Regions from separate parts of the Cupriavidus sp. 05N38 genome, predicted to be linked through region 1. Evidence: riboswitches for the same ligand, from Rfam matches in the RefSeq annotation. Region 1 holds a riboswitch; the other holds the start of a gene.
The links. Region 1 has a riboswitch for glycine ahead of AC1DK4_RS30475 (D-amino acid dehydrogenase). Riboswitches for the same ligand answer to the same signal wherever they lie in the genome.

Region 1 (10,276 bases):
ATTCCTCGCAGAACTTTGCGCCTGCCGCATTCTCGAACCCGCAGATTGCACAGCGCATGGGCTAGGCACCCTTTCCGGGCGCATGGAAGATTCACCTATTAGATGTTATCAATTGCGCCCCAGAAATCGAGATATGTTCACACGCGGAGTGCATGCATACCCTCTTCTGGTGTGGAGCGGCGCAAAACGTGCACAAACGCGGGGGGCGCCAGGATGCTTTAAGCAAGAACGCGCCGAATCAGGTGTGATGCGTCAGCCGCCGAGGCCCCCGGACGTTACCCGTTACCTCCCCTTCTTTGCGGCCTCTCCAAGGTGATCGATCAGCGCCAGCACGGTCCGCGTTTCGCGCGCGCCCCGCCGCGTGATGATCTTGAAATCGAGATGCGTGGTGTAGCGCTCTGGCGCAATACGGCGCAACAGGCCGGGCGCCACCCACGCATCGGCATAGTGCGGCGGCAGGAAGCCAATGTAGTTCCCGGACAGGATCAGCATGGCGCGCCCTTCGACGTTATCCACCATCGCTGCAGCCTCCTGCATCCCGAGCAGGTCAAGCTCCTGGCGCCCGAGGTAGCCGCGCGTCGCCAGGTTCGCACTGGCAACCTGCTCCGCCTGGCCCTTCTGACCGGCATGGGAGAAGAGCGGATGCGGCGATGCGCAGTAAAGTCCTTGCTCCTCGCGATAGAGCATGCGGTAGTCCAGGCCCGCTACCGGGTCCGGAAACGGTCCGACCGCGAGGTGGAGGCTGCCATCCAGCACCCGCTGTTCGAGGCGGTTGGGCGAGTCGATCTCGATATGTAGCTGCACCTTCGGCGCGGCTTGGCCAAAGCTGCGGATGGCGGCCAGTTGAGGCGCCCCACGGTCGGTAAGCGTGGCCTCGATCAGCCCCAGGCGAAGTACGCCGTGAAGCTCACGGCGGATGGTCCCGGCTTCCATCTGGAAGGTGTCCACTGCCGCGAGCAGTCGCTGGGCCGCAGCGTGCATTTGCTGGCCCTCCTCGGTCAGGCGAAACCCGCTGCGCCCGCGCTCGCACAAGCGCACACCCAGTCGGGTCTCGAGTTGCGTCATGTGCTCGCTGATGCTGGACGCGCCAATGCCCAGCAGCGATTGCGCCGCGGCAAAGCCACCGCATCCCACGATAGTTTCGAAGATTCTCAGTAGCTTGAGGTCCACATCGCGGAGTTTCACGTTCCCGTCTTTAGTTCGGATTTTAACGAACTGAAGTTCTAAACATTCTGATTGTACCGGACCATGCCGTTGTCCAGAATGAACTCGTCCCCACCGCATCAACGAAGAAAGGATTAGTGAACGCGATGTCTGAAAATCAATATGAGAAGGGCCGGCTCGACCTCCCATTCGTCGGTATCTGCACGTTCGGCAAATCGCCGCTCTGCCTTGACTGGGATGCCATCGACGCCGACGTGGCGGTCATCGGCGCGCCGTTCGACTGTGGCACCCAATGGCGAGCCGGCGCGCGTTTCGGGCCGCGCTCGATCCGCGAGGCGTCCACGCTGTTCTCCTTCGGCCACAGTGGCGCCTATGACTTCGAGGACGATGTCGTGTACATGCCGGCCAGCGAGGTCAGGATGGTCGACATTGGCGACGCCGATATGGTGCATACCAATACCGAAAAGTGCCATGCCAACATCGAATACGGGGTGCGCAAGATCCTGAAGGCCGGCGCGCTGCCCGTGGTGCTAGGCGGGGATCATTCGATCAATATCCCCTGCATCGCGGCCTTCGAAGGCCAGGAGCCGTTCCACGTGGTCCATATCGACGCCCACCTGGACTTTGTCGACGAGCGGCATGGCGTGCGTCACGGTCACGGCAACCCCTTGCGCCGCGCCGCGGAGAAGAGCGTCGTCAGCGGCATGACCCAGATCGGCATCCGCAACGTGTCCTCTACTGCACGCGAGGGGTATGCCCAAGCACGCGAGATGGGCTCGGACATCATCTCGGTGCGCCAGCTTCGCAAGCTCGGCATCCAGGGGGTGCTGGACCGCATCCCGAAGGGCGTACGCTATTACCTGACCATCGACATCGACGGGTTCGACGTCTCCATCGCGCCTGGCACAGGTACCCCGAGCCATGGCGGGCTGACTTACTACGAGGGTCTGGAATTGTTCGCTGGCCTGGCCGAGCAGGGCGACGTGGTGGGGATCGACCTGGTAGAAGTCGCTCCCGACTATGACCATACGGGATCCACCGCCATCCTTGCCGCGCAGCTTTTGCTCAACACGATCGGCCGGGTGATGCACCAGCGCAAGCTCAAGCGCGCCGCTGCGCGCTGAGCGCTGAACGCAAAAGGGGCCGCGTCGTCATCAGGCATGCCGTCGTCTTTACATGGCCATGCAGCGCGCCATTCAGCGGCGTCGCGCGACCTGGCAAAAAAGGGGAGCCGCAATGTTTCGTCAATCTCGTTTCTGGGCAGGCCTGGCCGCCGGCGTGCTGGCGTGCCCGTTGCCGTCCTTCGTCATGGCTGCGGAGCAGCAGGTCGTCAAGGTCGGCCTGACGGGGCCACTGTCCGGCCCGCAGGCCGCCATTGGCAAGGACAATGAAAACGGCCTGCGCATGGCCATCGATCAACTGAATGCGCAAGGCCTTGTCGTCAACGGCAAAGCCGTGCGTTTTAGCCTGGTCTCCGAGGACGACGCCGCAGATCCGCGCACCGGCATGTCGGTTGCCCAGCGCCTGGTGGACGGGGACGTGAAGGTGGTGTTCGGGCCGTTCAACTCGGGCGTCGCCATCCCGATCTCCCGCCTGCTGGACCAGGCCGGGGTAGTGATGGCAACGGTGGCTTCGAACCCGGCAGTCACCCAGTCCGGGTACACCTATGTCTTCCGGATCTCGGCCAATGACAGCCAGCTTGGCAAGCGCATGGGCGAGTTTGCTTCGGTCAAACTGCGCGCCAGGCGTTTCGCGGTCATCGACGACCGGACCGCCTACGGCCAGGGTGTGGCGGACGAGTTCGTCAAGGCAGCCAGGGCGCAAGGCATCGAGATCGTCGCCCGCGAATACACCTCGGACAAGGCCGTAGACTTCGTCCCGATTCTGACCCGAATACGCGGCATGAAGGTGGACGGCATCTTCTATGGTGGCTACTACTCGCAGGCCGGACCCCTGCGCAGCCAGATGAAGCGGCTCGCCATGGCCGACGCCTATCTGCTCGGTGGCGATGCGATGTGCAATATCGAACTGGCCAGGCTGGGGGGCGATGCCGTGGACGAGCATGTGTACTGCCCGCAGGGCGGTCCCGTGCTCGAGAACACCGGCCCGGGGCGCCAGTTCAAGAGCGACTACAGGAAGCGCTACAACACCGATCCGCTCACTTACAGCGCGTCTATCTATGACGGCCTCAGGTTGGTAGCCCAGGCGATGAAGACAGCCAACTCGGTCGAGTCGGCGCAGTACCGGGCAGCGCTGGCGGGTATCGATATGGAGGGCGTGGCCGGCCGATACCGCTTCGACCCCAACCGCGACCTGCGGGATTCGCCGATCACCATCTACACCTACCGCAACAGCGCCCTGGTGCCATTGCCGCAGGACAGGTAGCGCCAGTTCGCTGGCATGCCTCGTCGGCGGGCGCGACATAGCCGTGGCATCGGGATTTCGTTTTCTTGTCGATGGATCGGCGATCCGCTGTATCGCTGCGCCTTCTTACCCTGCATAAGGAGTTCAACACCCCTTATTACCCACAGAGCAGATCCACAAGACACACAACAAGACACACCACAAGACTGGTCGCCGGTTGCATGCGGCAAAAGCCCATGCCTGGATAGACGTAGCGCGACCAGGACAAAATAATCCGGAGACAGAGTATGAGTAACACGAAATCCTTGCGCGGCGCGGAGGTGCTACCAGGTGGCAATCGCCCGGGATACCCGGCGAGCCAGGCCCGCAGCAGCGCCGTGGATGCCGACACCAGGCAGGTACTGCGCCGCGCTACCGCGGCAGGCTTTATCGGCACCTTTATCGAGTGGTTCGACTACGCCGCCTACGGCTTTCTTGCAACCGTCATTGCGGTAGTGTTCTTTCCCAAGAGCGACCCGACCACCAGCCTGATGGCTACCTATGCCGTATTCGCGCTGTCCTTCGTCGTGCGTCCGATCGGAGGGGTGATCTGGGGGCATTTCGGCGACAAGTTCGGCCGGCGCAATACGCTGTCGCTGTCGATCATGATCATGTCCTGCTCGACCTTCCTGATCGCCTTCCTGCCGACTTACGGGCAGGTGGGCTTGTGGGCGCCGGTACTGCTGCTTGTCATCCGGCTGGTCCAGGGCTTCTCGGCTTCAGGCGAATACGCCGGCGCCTCGGCCTTTCTTGCCGAATATGCACCGAACCGCAAGCGCGGGCTCTACACCAGTGTCATCCCTGCCGCGGAAGCCGCCGGCCTGCTGTTCGCGTCGCTGTTCGTCGCCGGGCTGCATACGGTGCTGACCTCCGGACAGTTGCTCGAATGGGGCTGGCGCGTGCCGTTCCTGCTGGCCGCCCCTTTTGGGCTGGTTGGCCGTTACATCCGGCTTCAACTAGAAGATACGCCGAAGTTCGTCGCGATGGAGCACGCCAATCACGCACCGCAGGCGCCGCTGCGCGAGTTGCTCACCTCGCATCGCCGTACCATGCTGGTCGGCTTCGGCGTGACCTGCCTGAACGCCGTCGGCTTTTACTTGTTGCTCAGCTATATGCCTGTGTACCTGTCAAAGGAACTCGGCATGAGCGACTCGGTGTCCTTCCTGGTCTCTACCGTATCGCTGGCCAGCTATGTCGTGATGATTTTCGTGATGGGCCTGCTTTCCGACCGGTTCGGGCGGAAGACGATGCTGGTTTCCGCCTGCATCCTGTTCGCGCTCTTCACGGTGCCGCTGTTCCATTCGCTGTCGAGCGCCAGCATCGTCGGCATCTTGCTGATTCAGGTGGCACTGGGCGCCTTCCTCACCATCAACGACGGCACGCTGCCGTGCTTCCTGTCGGAGAGTTTTCCGACCCGCGTGCGATATAGCGGCTTTGCACTGTGCTTTAACAGCGCGAACGCCTTGTTCGGCGGCACCGCCCCCCTGGTCGCGACCTGGCTGATCAGCGCCACGGGCAATAAGCTTGCACCAGCCTGGTACCTGGTCGGGGCTGCGGTGGTGTCGCTGATTGCCATCCTGGCCAGCCGTACGCCTTCGGGCGGTGCGTTACCGGACTAAGCAAGCAAGGGGCGCAGCTTGACGCATCGGCTGTGATCCCGGGCAGCCCGGCCGCAAATCGGCCGCTAAGCGGCCACTAAGCGGCTGCAAGACGACGCAGGAGAGACCGGGGATGGTACGTGCCATCCCCGGCGCCGACGGAGCAACCACCCCGGAAACTCTCAGGCAAAAGGACTGTGGCGTCGATTCAAGAATCTGGAGAGTGGCATTGCAAGGAATGCCCACCGAAGGGGACGGCACCGGTCACCGGCCGCTGCCAAAGCTCTCAGGTACCGGGACAGATGGGGTAGGAAGCCGAGGATTCGGCCATCGCTTTGCCTGACAGAGGACCCTGCCATGTCTCAAATCATAGTCATAGGCGCCGGCATTACCGGCGTCACCACCGCCTACACGCTATCGAAACTCGGATACGAGGTGACTGTCGTCGACCGCCATCTTTATCCCGCCATGGAGACGTCGTTCGCCAATGGCGGCCAGCTCTCCGCGTGTAACGCGGAAGTCTGGAACAGCGCGGGAACGATACTAAAAGGGCTGAAATGGATGCTGAAACGCAACGCGCCGCTGCTGGTGAACCCGAAGCCGTCGTGGCACAAATACTCGTGGATGGGGGAGTTTGTGTCGAACATCGCGCGTTATCGGGAGAACACCATCGAAACGACGAAGTTGGCGATTGCCGCCCGCCAGCATCTCTTTGCCATGGCCGAGCAGGAGAATATCCAGTTCGATCTGGAGCGCCGCGGCATCCTGCACTTCTATCATGACAAAGCGGCTTTCGAGGCCGCGGGCAGGACGAACGCGCTACTCGTGGCAGGCGGACTGGAGCGCTTTGCGGTGTCGCCGCAGGAGATCCGGGCGATCGAGCCGACGTTGCAAGGCCAATACTTTGGCGGGTACTTCACGCCATCCGATTCAACCGGGGATATCCATAAGTTCACGCGCGGCCTGGCGCTCGCTTGCGAGCGCCGCGGCGTGCGCTTCCTGCAGGGCTGGGACGTGCGAAGCATCGACCTATCCGCCAGCGGCGTGCGTATCGGCCTGCAGGCGGTGGACGGTGTGGCGTCGCCATCGGTCCACGCCGGTGCCGCGTACGAGATCGCCGGCGATGCGCTGGTGGTTTGTGCCGGTGTGGGCAGCCGGCATATTGCCGGCATGCTGGGCGACAGGATCAATGTCTATCCGGTCAAGGGATACTCCATTACCGTGCACCTGGACGATGCCGACAGCGTGGCGAACGGGCCGTGGGTCAGCCTGCTCGACGAAAGCGCAAAGATCGTGACGAGCAGACTTGGCAAGGACAGGTTCCGCGTGGCAGGTACCGCCGAATTCAATGGACAAAACCGAGACATCCGAGCCGACCGCATCGAGCCGCTCGTGTCATGGACGCGTCGCAACTTCCGAATCAATACCTCCCGCGTAGTCCCCTGGGCGGGGCTTCGCCCGATGATGCCGGACATGATGCCGCGCGTGTCAAAAGGCAGGGCGCCACGGGTGTTCTACAACACCGGCCATGGCCATCTTGGATGGACGTTGTCTGCTGCAACAGCGGCAACGATCGGCACGACCATCGCCGAGAGCTATCCCGTTGGGTAGGAGGCAGTCGGACAGCAAGGCAAGTCAGGTATCTCGCTCCGGGCAGGAGCGAGCTTCGCATGTCGGCGCCGGGGGCTCCTTTACTGCGCCTACGTCGACTGGCGGCCCCGTGCTGGGGAGCCGCGCTACTGGGCTGGGATGGTGATCAACGGCTGCGACTCCTTACTGCCGGTATCCGCCAGCGTGAAGAACAACATGATGGCCGCAAGGGCGCGTTTCGTTGTCAGGTCGCCTTGCTCAACCCAGAACCAGTAGCCACGGTACCGTACCGCAGCATATGGCTCGGCGGGCCTTTCCTTGCCACTGTGAATCCTTAGGGCGCCTTGTTGCCTCTCAGTTGTGCCCGGCGCAACCGCAGGCAGCGCACTGTGGTCTCTGATGTGTTCCTCCGGAACGTCCAGGTAGCTGGAAAAGGCGCTCATGATTTGCAGCATCGAGCGGCTGTTCACCGCAAGTTCGTCGTCCGCGCCGCGGGCTGGGGAATACCGGAGGATGAACTCCTGCCTGGTCAGTGGCATTCTGAGCAGGCGGCGGATCTCGGTCATTTTTTCCTCGATGTCGGGAGTCACGCCGTCACGCCGGAAAAGCACGACGGCGGTTGAACCTTTGCTCTTGCTATCCTCAACACGCATCCCGAACGCGCCGGCGCCCTGCACGTCGCGCAGCAATGCGATGGCTCGCAGAAACGCGGGATCCGCCTCGCGCATCGCCCCTGCAACCGTCGAACGATTGCGCACGCCATTGAGCGACTCCACGGTCATGCTCAGCAGGAAATCTGCGGCATAGCCGCTCTGAAGCATGAAGAAGATGTTTCTGGGCTCGATCGGCACCATCAGCCCCTGCACAAACCGTTGCCCGGTCGCTGGCGTGTAGGTAATGGTAGGCCGGTCCGTATATACCCCTTGTACCCCGGCGGAAACGAAATTGCCCTGTACGGTGTTGGCCGAGGAGACAGTGCTGTTCATAGACACACCAGTCTGCAACGAGTAACCACTGACAACCGACGCCACGTCTACAAAGACCGGCAGGTCCATGTAGCGAAGCTTGACGATGTTCAGCAGCGTTTGCTGCTTCCAGGAGTCCGCGATCGCCGCGCTGTAGTCGAAGCGGTCCGCAACGATGGTCGTGGGGCCGATAGACCCACAGCCAGCGAGCAGCGCGAACACCCCGAGCCACAGGCGGGGCCTGCGATTCGCCAGCCTTGCAAGGCGCAGCGTGCCAAGCATACTTCCGTGGTTTGAGGGTTCCATGGTCTTTGGTTCTTTTTGGTGGACCTCTTGTCTGATCGCCTGACCCGCGCATGCGAGGCCATCCCGGGTGATGCGATGCGATGTGATGCAATTAGCACTAATCGTGTGACCAAACTCCTGACGACCTGCCTCTAGAACACTATACGAATGCGACCGGGGACAAGTTGGTGCAAGTTGATGGCCAGCACCGGATTCGCACGCGGCATCGTTAGCACCGGCCATCTCTGGCGGCAATGCTCTGCTTCTCCCATGTGGTTCTCTCTTCTCTCTGAAGGGAAGGTGCCGTGCGATCAGCGGATGGGAATCACGGGGGCGGTAATAGTCCGTTCCTCGGTCATGAGAACTGCGGCGTGCATGCGGTGCAATTCAAACGGGATGCCTTGCGCTCTGAGTGCGTGGGCCATCGAGACTAAAGGTGTTACGCCAATACCACCGGCCACGACACTGACGCGGGACGACGCCATGGCGTGAAGTGGAAAGCTGTTGAATGGCCCCGTCATCTCGATGGTGCTTCCCACCGCGAGTTCATCATGCAGGCATCGGGCGCCGCCTTTGCCATGCACTTCGAGCTGTACGGCGATGCGATATGTGTCGGACGGCCCCTGCGCGCCGCTATCTACATGGCGCGCAGCCAGATCGGCGAACCCCTGAGGTGACGAAGTAAAGAAGTGCGGGCCCGGCATACCAGCCGGGCCCTTTTCTTATGGAGACTTCGAAGACGTCTCGATCCTGCCAGTCTGAAGCATGTCCGCCAGCAATCTGGCCGATTGCCTCCTGGTACCCCAATTTACCGTCGTATTGGCATGCGCTCCGTTCGATTCCGGGCTCCTGGCAGCAGCGGGTCTGTGGCAAAGGCGCCGTGCTGCGCCGGGAGGCGGGGCGGAAAACACTCAAACCCCATCCCCAAACTCCTTCCTCAACTCACTCTTGAGCACCTTCCCCGCCGCCGACAACGGCAGGCTGCTGCGGAACGCGAAGCTCTTGGGGCATTTGTACGCGCCCAGCCAGGTGCGGCAGTGCGCGCGCAGCTCATCCGCGGTGGATTGCGCGCCCTCGCGCAGCAGCACCACGGCGTGCACGGCCTCGCCCCATTTCTCGTCGGGGATGCCGATGACGGCGCTGGTGGCCACGGCCGGGTGGCGGCCCAGCGTTTCCTCTACCTCGGCGGGGTACACGTTCTCGCCGCCGGAGATGATCATGTCCTTGATGCGGTCCACCACGTAGAGGTAGCCCTCGTCGTCCATGTAGCCGCTGTCGCCGGTGTGCAGCCAGCCGTTGCGCAGGGCCTGCGCGGTTTCTTCGGGGCGGTTCCAGTAGCCCATCATCACCGCGGGGCCGCGCGCCAGGATCTCGCCCATGCTGCCGGTGGGCACCTCGCGCCCGTCGGGGCCGGCGATGCGCAGCTCGGCCGCGTAGCCGGCGCGGCCGGCAGAGCGCAGGCGGCCGCCTTCGCGCGCCTGCGGGGTGCTGCCGATGTGGTGGGCGGACACCGAGGCGGCTGTCTCCGTCATGCCGTAGGCGTGGAGAAATTCCACGCCGGGCAGCGCGGCCATGGCGCGCTCCAGCAGCGGCAGCGCGATGGGCGCGGCGCCCCAGACAATGCGGCGCAGGCTGGTGAGGTCGTACCCGGCAAAGCCTGACGCATCTACCAGCATCTGGATCATGCTGGGCACCAGCACCATGTCTGAGATGCCTTCCTGCGCGATGGTGCGCAGCACGGTGTCGGGCTGGAAGCCCGGCAGCATGACGCAGGTGCCGCCCACCACCAGCTGGCCCACCAGGCGGCCCAGGCCGGCCACGTGAAACAGCGGCGCCACCAGCAGGGAGACAAAGTCGGGCGGGTTGGGCACGTCCGCCATGCGGCCGATGCACGAGGCCCACAGGTTGCCGTGGGAGAGCATCACGCCCTTGGGGAAGCCGGTGGTGCCGCCGGTGTAGAGGATGGCAGCCAGGTCCGCCGTGGCGGCGCGGGCGTCTGCCACCGGCTGGGCGTCGGTGATCAGCGCGGCGTAGTCCAGCATGCCGGCGGGCGCCGGCTGCGGGCCGACATGGACGATGGCCTGCAGGCCCGGCACCTGGCGGCGCAGCGCGCCGGCCAGCGCGGCGAAGGGTTCGCCCGCCAGCAGCACGCGCACGCCGCAGTCGTGCAGGGCGAAGGCCATCTCGGCCTGGCTCCAGCGGGTGTTGACGGGGTGCAGCACGGCGCCGGCCCACCAGACCGCCAGCTCCGTTTCCACGTACGCCGCGCCG
Region 2 (6,317 bases), on a different contig from region 1:
CCCGGCGTGCCGAGCAGTGCCTTGAGGCCGGCCAGGCGGTCCTTGGGGCTCATGGCGGGCGTGGCGTCCGCCGGCGCGGGCGCTTCCTCGAGCTTCATCTCGCCGATAAAGCGCGAAGGTTCGCAGGAGTAGGTGTCGCGCGCGCGCTTGCGCTTCTTGCACCAGCTGATGTGCAGGCTGCGCTGGGCGCGCGTGATGCCGACGTACATCAGGCGGCGCTCTTCCTCGATCTTCTCGTCGCCGAGGTCTTCGTCCTCGCGGCAATGCGGCAGGATGCCCTCTTCCACGCCGACCAGGAACACGTGCGGGTACTCCAGCCCCTTGGAGGCGTGCAGCGTGGACAGGCGCACCGCGTCGGGATCTTCCTCGCGGCCTTCGAGCATGCTCATCAGCGCCACGGTCTGGGTCAGCTCCAGCAGGTTCTTGCCTTCGTCGCCGAAGCCGTCGGCGGTGTCGAAGCCGGTGGCCTCGCCGCCCTCGGCGGCCTCGGGCTTGGTGCCCTTGCGCTTGAGCCAGTCGAGGAATTCGAGCGTGTTGGTCCAGCGCGACTGGGCCTGGCGCTCGTCGAACGTGTCGTACAGGTAGGCCTCGTAGTGGATGCCTTCCATCATGTCGTCGAGCACTTCGGTGGCGGGATCGCTGGCGGCGCGGCCGGCCAGGCGCACCATGGCTTCGCAGAACACGCGCAGCGGCTCGAGCTGGCGCGGCTGCAGCTTGCCTTCGATGCCGCCCATCATGGCCGCTTCGAACAGCGAGACCTTGGCCTGCCCGGCGAAGGTGCCCAGCACTTCCAGCGTGGCGTTGCCGACGCCGCGGCGCGGCGTGGTGATGGCGCGGATGAAGGCGGGATCATCGTCCGGATTGGCGATCAGGCGCAGGTAGGCGCAGATGTCCTTGATCTCGGCCTTGTCGAAGAAGCTCTGGCCGCCCGACAGCACATAGGGAATGCGCTCGCGCCGCAGGATCTGCTCGAACAGGCGCGCCTGGTGGTTGCCGCGGTAGAGGATGGCGTAGTCACGGAACTGCGCGCGCCGCTCGAACTTGTGCGCCGAGAGCCGGAACACCACCGACTCGGCTTCGTGCTCCTCGTCGTTCATCGGGTTGATGGCGATGGGGTCGCCCATGCCGTGCTCGCTCCACAGCTTCTTGTCGAACAGCTTCGGATTGTTGGAGATGACGGCGTTGGCGGCCTCCAGGATGCGCACGGTGGAGCGGTAGTTCTGCTCCAGCTTGACCACCTTGAGATCGGGGAAGTCGGTCTGCAGCAGGCGCAGGTTGTCCAGCGTGGCGCCGCGCCAGCCGTAGATGGCCTGGTCGTCGTCGCCCACCGCGGTGAAGGCCGGCGCGCGCAGGTGCGAGCCGCCGGCCAGCAGCTTGAGCAGCTGGTACTGGCAGGCGTTGGTGTCCTGGTATTCATCGACCAGGAAGTAGCGCAGGCGGTTCTGCCACTTCATGCGCACCGCTTCGTCGCGCGCGAACAGCTCGGCCGGCAGGCGGATCAGGTCGTCGAAATCCACCGCCTGGTAGGCGTTGAGCGTGGCCACGTAGTTGCGGTAGACCAGCGCGGCCTGGTGGTCGTCGGCGCTCTCGGCGGTGGCGATGGCGGTCTCTGGATCGACCATGCCGTTCTTCCACAGCGAGATGGTGCTCTGCACGCTGCGGATCAGCTTCTTGTCGGTGGTGGCGAGCTGCTCCTGCACCAGGCCGAAGCAGTCGTCCGAGTCCATGATGGAAAAGCGCGGCTTCAGCCCCACGTGCTCGGCCTCGGCGCGCAGGATCTGCACGCCGAGCGAGTGGAAGGTGCTGACCGTCATCTGCTTGAGCGGAATGCGGCGGCCCTCGCGCGTGGTCTTGCCTTCCATCAGCTTGGCGATACGCTCCTGCATCTCCTTGGCGGCCTTGTTGGTGAAGGTCACCGCGGCGATATGCTTGGGCTCGAACCCCTTGTCCTCGATCAGGTGCGCGATCTTCTGCGTGATCACCCGCGTCTTGCCCGAACCGGCGCCGGCCAGCACCAGGCAGGGGCCGTCGAGATAGCGGACGGCTTCGGATTGGGCGGGATTGAGTCCGTGGGTCATGCGTTTGGCGTGGTGGCGGAAGCGGATGGCGAAATGGCTGGCGAAGACGACGCGGCCAGGGCTGCCTGTGAAGACTGCGGCACCGGGGTGATGTCCCCGCAAGCGACAGCAGCCGCAGATGTTAACACGCCGGGTTGCCGGCCCCGGGGTGCCGGTGCCGTGCCGCGCGCCACGCGTTGACAAGCCACCGGGGCTGCCTGTAGAGTCGCGCCATCCGGCCGGGAGAGCGCGCAGATCTTGCGCCGCCGAAGGGGTATCACCCGAAAACTCTCAGGCACCATGGACTGGTCGGATCGGCTTGCAATATGCACACGATGCACGCCGTACTCTGGAGAGCGGCACCCGCCACGCGCGCAAGCGACGGCGAGCGTGCCCACCGAAGGGGCGCGCAGGGCACAGGTCCACCGGACCGCCTTGTAATCTCTCAGGTATCGAGGACAGAGGGGTCATCCGCCGCGGCGGATCTGGCAGCGCCATGGCGCGCCGGGTCTGGCGGCGGATGACCCTTTTTTCGTTTTCGAACCGAGATTTCCGCCTTCCCCCGAGGACTACATGACGCTCCAGGCCACGCCCCTCAATGCCATCCACCGCGCACTCGGCGCCCGCATGGTCGACTTCGGCGGCTGGGACATGCCGGTCAACTACGGCTCCCAGATCGAAGAACACAATGCCGTGCGCACCGACGCCGGCATGTTCGACGTCTCCCACATGTGCGTGGTCGACCTGGCCGGCGCCAATGTGCGCGCCTTCCTGCGCGGCCTGCTGGCCAACAATGTGGACAAGCTGCAGACGCCGGGCAAGGCACTTTATTCCTGCATGCTCGACGAGAGCGGCGGCGTCATCGACGACCTGATCGTCTACTTCTTCGCCGAGGACCGCTTCCGCCTGGTAGTCAATGCCAGCACCGCGACCGGCGATATCGAATGGATCACCGCGCGCAACGCCGCCACCGGCAGCGGCGTCACCATCACCCCGCGCCGCGGCGACAACGCCCCCGCGGGCGCCGCGCCGCTGGCCATCGTCGCCGTGCAGGGCCCGAACGCCCGCGCCAAGGTGTGGAGCGCCTTCCCCTCCACCCAGCCCAGCGAAGCCCTCAAGCCCTTCAACGCCATCGTGGTGCAGGATCCCGCCCTGGGCGAAGTCATGGTGGCGCGCACCGGCTACACCGGCGAGGATGGTTTCGAACTGGTGGTGCCGGCCGCGAACGTGGCCGGCCTGTGGGAGAAGCTGGTCGCTGCCGGCGTGCGCCCGGCCGGCCTCGGCGCGCGCGACACGCTGCGCCTGGAAGCCGGCATGAACCTGTACGGCCAGGACATGGATATCCACACCTCGCCGCTCAACGCCGGCCTGGCCTGGACCGTGGACCTGCAGAGCGAGCGCGACTTCACCGGCAAGGCGGCGCTCGTCGCCGGCGGCCAGACCCAGCAGTTTGTCGGCCTGATCCTGCGTGAAAAAGGCGGCGTGCTGCGGGCGCACCAGAAGGTGATCACCACTGCCGGCGACGGCGAGATCACCAGCGGCACCTTCAGCCCTTCGCTGTCCCTGTCCATCGCATTTGCCCGCCTGCCGCGCGACGTTGCCCTCGGCGCCGAGGTGCAGGTCGAGATCCGCGACCGCAAACTCGCCGCGACTGTGGTTAAACTGCCGTTTGTGCGCAATGGCAAGGCACTCGTGAGCTGAACGCTCGCACCGGTCACAGCGCGCCCGCCGGCGACGGATTGCCTCCGCCCGGCGGGCGCTGAAAAAACAAATTGAATCTGGAGAATCCCATGAATTTCCCCGCCGACCTGAAATACACCGAGTCCCATGAATGGGTGCGCGTCGAAGCCGACGGCACGCTGACCATCGGCATCACCGACCACGCGCAGGACGCGCTGGGCGACATCGTGTTCCTGGAGCTGCCGGAAGTGGGCAAGTCGGTCGGCGCAGGCGACGCGCTGGCGGTGGTGGAATCGGTCAAGGCCGCTTCCGACATCTACGCGCCGGTGGCCGGCGAAGTGATCGCCGTCAACGAAGCCGCCGTCGCCGCGCCGGAAAGCGTCAATGCCGACGCCTTCGATGCGTGGCTGTTCAAGCTCAAGCCGGCCAACAGCGACGACGTCAACGGCCTGATGTCGGTGGACGCCTACAAGGCCAACGTCGGCGCCTGACGCGACACCCTGCCGCTCCCGCGAGGCTTGCCTGCCACGGGAGCGGCGACTGAAGACTGATGCACGGCGGCGCGGCTGACCACCCGCCGCCCTGCGCCCAACGAGGTTCTTGCCATGAACGCCCCCCTGCCCATGAACGCAGCCAAAGGTGCCCGGCCCACGCTGGCCGAACTGGAGGCGCGCGACGCCTTTGCTTCCCGTCATATCGGCCCCGATGCCGCCGAGCAGCAACACATGCTCAAGGTACTCGGCTACGACAGCCGTGCCGCGCTGATCGACGCCGTCATTCCCGCCGCCATCCGCCGCCGCGACGGCATGCCGCTGGGCGAGTTCACCGAGCCGCTCACCGAGGAAGGCGCCCTGGCCAGGCTGCGCGGCCTGGCCAGCAAGAACCTGGTGCTCAAGAGCTTTATCGGCCAGGGCTACTACAACACGCTGACGCCCGGCGTCATCCTGCGCAATATCTTCGAGAACCCGGCCTGGTACACCGCCTACACGCCGTACCAGCCTGAAATCTCGCAAGGCCGCCTGGAAGCCATGCTGAACTTCCAGCAGATGGTCACCGACCTGACCGGCCTGGATATCGCCAACGCCTCGATGCTCGACGAAGGCACCGCCGCGGCCGAGGCCATGACGCTGCTGCAGCGGGTCAACAAGCACGCTTCCAACACCTTCTACGTGGCCGACGACGTGCTGCCGCAGACGCTGGAAGTGGTACGCACGCGCGCGCTGCCGCTGGGCATCGAAGTCAAGGTCGGCCCCGCGGCCGACGCTGCCGGCGCCCATGCCTTTGGCGTGCTGCTGCAGTACCCGGGCGTCAACGGTGACGTGGCCGACTACCGCGCCATCGCCGACGCCGTGCACGCCGCCGGCGGCCTGGTGGTGGCCGCCGCCGACCTGCTGGCGCTGACCCTGATCGCCGCGCCCGGCGAATGGGGCGCCGACGTGGCGGTGGGCAACTCGCAGCGTTTCGGCGTGCCGCTGGGCTTTGGCGGCCCGCACGCCGGCTACATGGCGGTCAAGGACGCGTTCAAGCGCTCCATGCCCGGCCGCCTGGTCGGCGTGACCATCGACGCGCAGGGCAACAAGGCTTATCGCCTGGCCCTGCAGACGCGCGAGCAGCATATCCGGCGCGAGAAGGCCACTTCCAATATCTGCACGGCGCAGGTGCTGCTGGCGGTGATGGCCTCGATGTACGCCGTGTACCACGGCCCGCAGGGCCTCAAGCGCATCGCCCAGCGCGTGCACCGCCTCGCCGCCACGCTGGCCGCAGGCCTGGAGGTGCTCGGCTACACCCGCACCAACGCGACCTTCTTCGACACGCTCACGCTGGTGACCGGCTTCAACACCGAGGCCATCCACGCGGCCGCCACCGCGCGCGGCATCAACCTGCGCCACGCCGGCGCCAACCGCATCGGCATCTCGCTGGACGAGACCACCTCGCGCGAAGACGTGATCGCGCTGTGGGAAATCTTCGCGCACGGCAAGCCGGTGCCCGGGTTCGACGCACTGGAAGCCGCCGCGCAGGACGCCTTCCCCGCGGCGCTTGCGCGCCAGAGCGCCTACCTGACCCACCCGGTCTTCAATACGCACCACGCCGAGCACGAGATGCTGCGCTACCTGCGCATGCTGGCCGACAAGGACCTGGCGCTGGACCGCACCATGATCCCGCTCGGTTCGTGCACGATGAAGCTCAACGCCACCAGCGAGATGATCCCGGTGACGTGGCCCGAGTTCAGCAAGATCCATCCGTTCGCGCCGCTGGACCAGACCGTGGGCTACCGCGAGATGATCGACCAGCTCGAAGCCATGCTGTGCGCGGCCACCGGCTACGCCGCGGTGAGCCTGCAGCCCAACGCCGGCTCGCAGGGCGAGTACGCGGGCCTGCTGATCATCCACGCGTATCACGCCAGCCGCGGCGAAAGCCATCGCGACATCTGCCTGATCCCCTCCTCCGCGCACGGCACCAACCCGGCCTCGGCGCAGATGGCCGGCATGAAGGTGGTGGTGGTGGCCTGCGACGAAGACGGCAACGTCGACCTCGCCGACCTGGCGAAGAAGGCCGAGCAGCACAGCCGCAACCTCGCCG

Region 2: linked by a shared signal. The riboswitch ahead of gcvT (glycine cleavage system aminomethyltransferase GcvT) and the one ahead of AC1DK4_RS30475 (D-amino acid dehydrogenase) in region 1 are both predicted to bind glycine.

Annotation. Positions count from the first base shown of each region.
Region 1 is NZ_JBFTNF010000056.1:3,955-14,230, forward strand. It holds gene AC1DK4_RS30450 (AAA family ATPase) at 1-58, opposite strand, end outside; gene AC1DK4_RS30455 (LysR family transcriptional regulator) at 283-1,185, opposite strand; gene speB (agmatinase) at 1,311-2,288, shown strand; gene AC1DK4_RS30465 (branched-chain amino acid ABC transporter substrate-binding protein) at 2,401-3,549, shown strand; gene AC1DK4_RS30470 (MFS transporter) at 3,816-5,186, shown strand; glycine riboswitch at 5,274-5,373, shown strand; gene AC1DK4_RS30475 (D-amino acid dehydrogenase) at 5,523-6,776, shown strand; gene AC1DK4_RS30480 (hypothetical protein) at 6,902-8,026, opposite strand; gene AC1DK4_RS30485 (ferredoxin reductase domain-containing protein) at 8,317-8,709, opposite strand; gene AC1DK4_RS30490 (acyl-CoA synthetase) at 8,917-10,276, opposite strand, start outside.
Region 2 is NZ_JBFTNF010000038.1:105,522-111,838, reverse strand. It holds gene AC1DK4_RS25410 (UvrD-helicase domain-containing protein) at 1-2,078, opposite strand, end outside; glycine riboswitch at 2,288-2,375, shown strand; glycine riboswitch at 2,397-2,529, shown strand; gene gcvT (glycine cleavage system aminomethyltransferase GcvT) at 2,631-3,758, shown strand; gene gcvH (glycine cleavage system protein GcvH) at 3,848-4,228, shown strand; gene gcvP (aminomethyl-transferring glycine dehydrogenase) at 4,343-6,317, shown strand, end outside.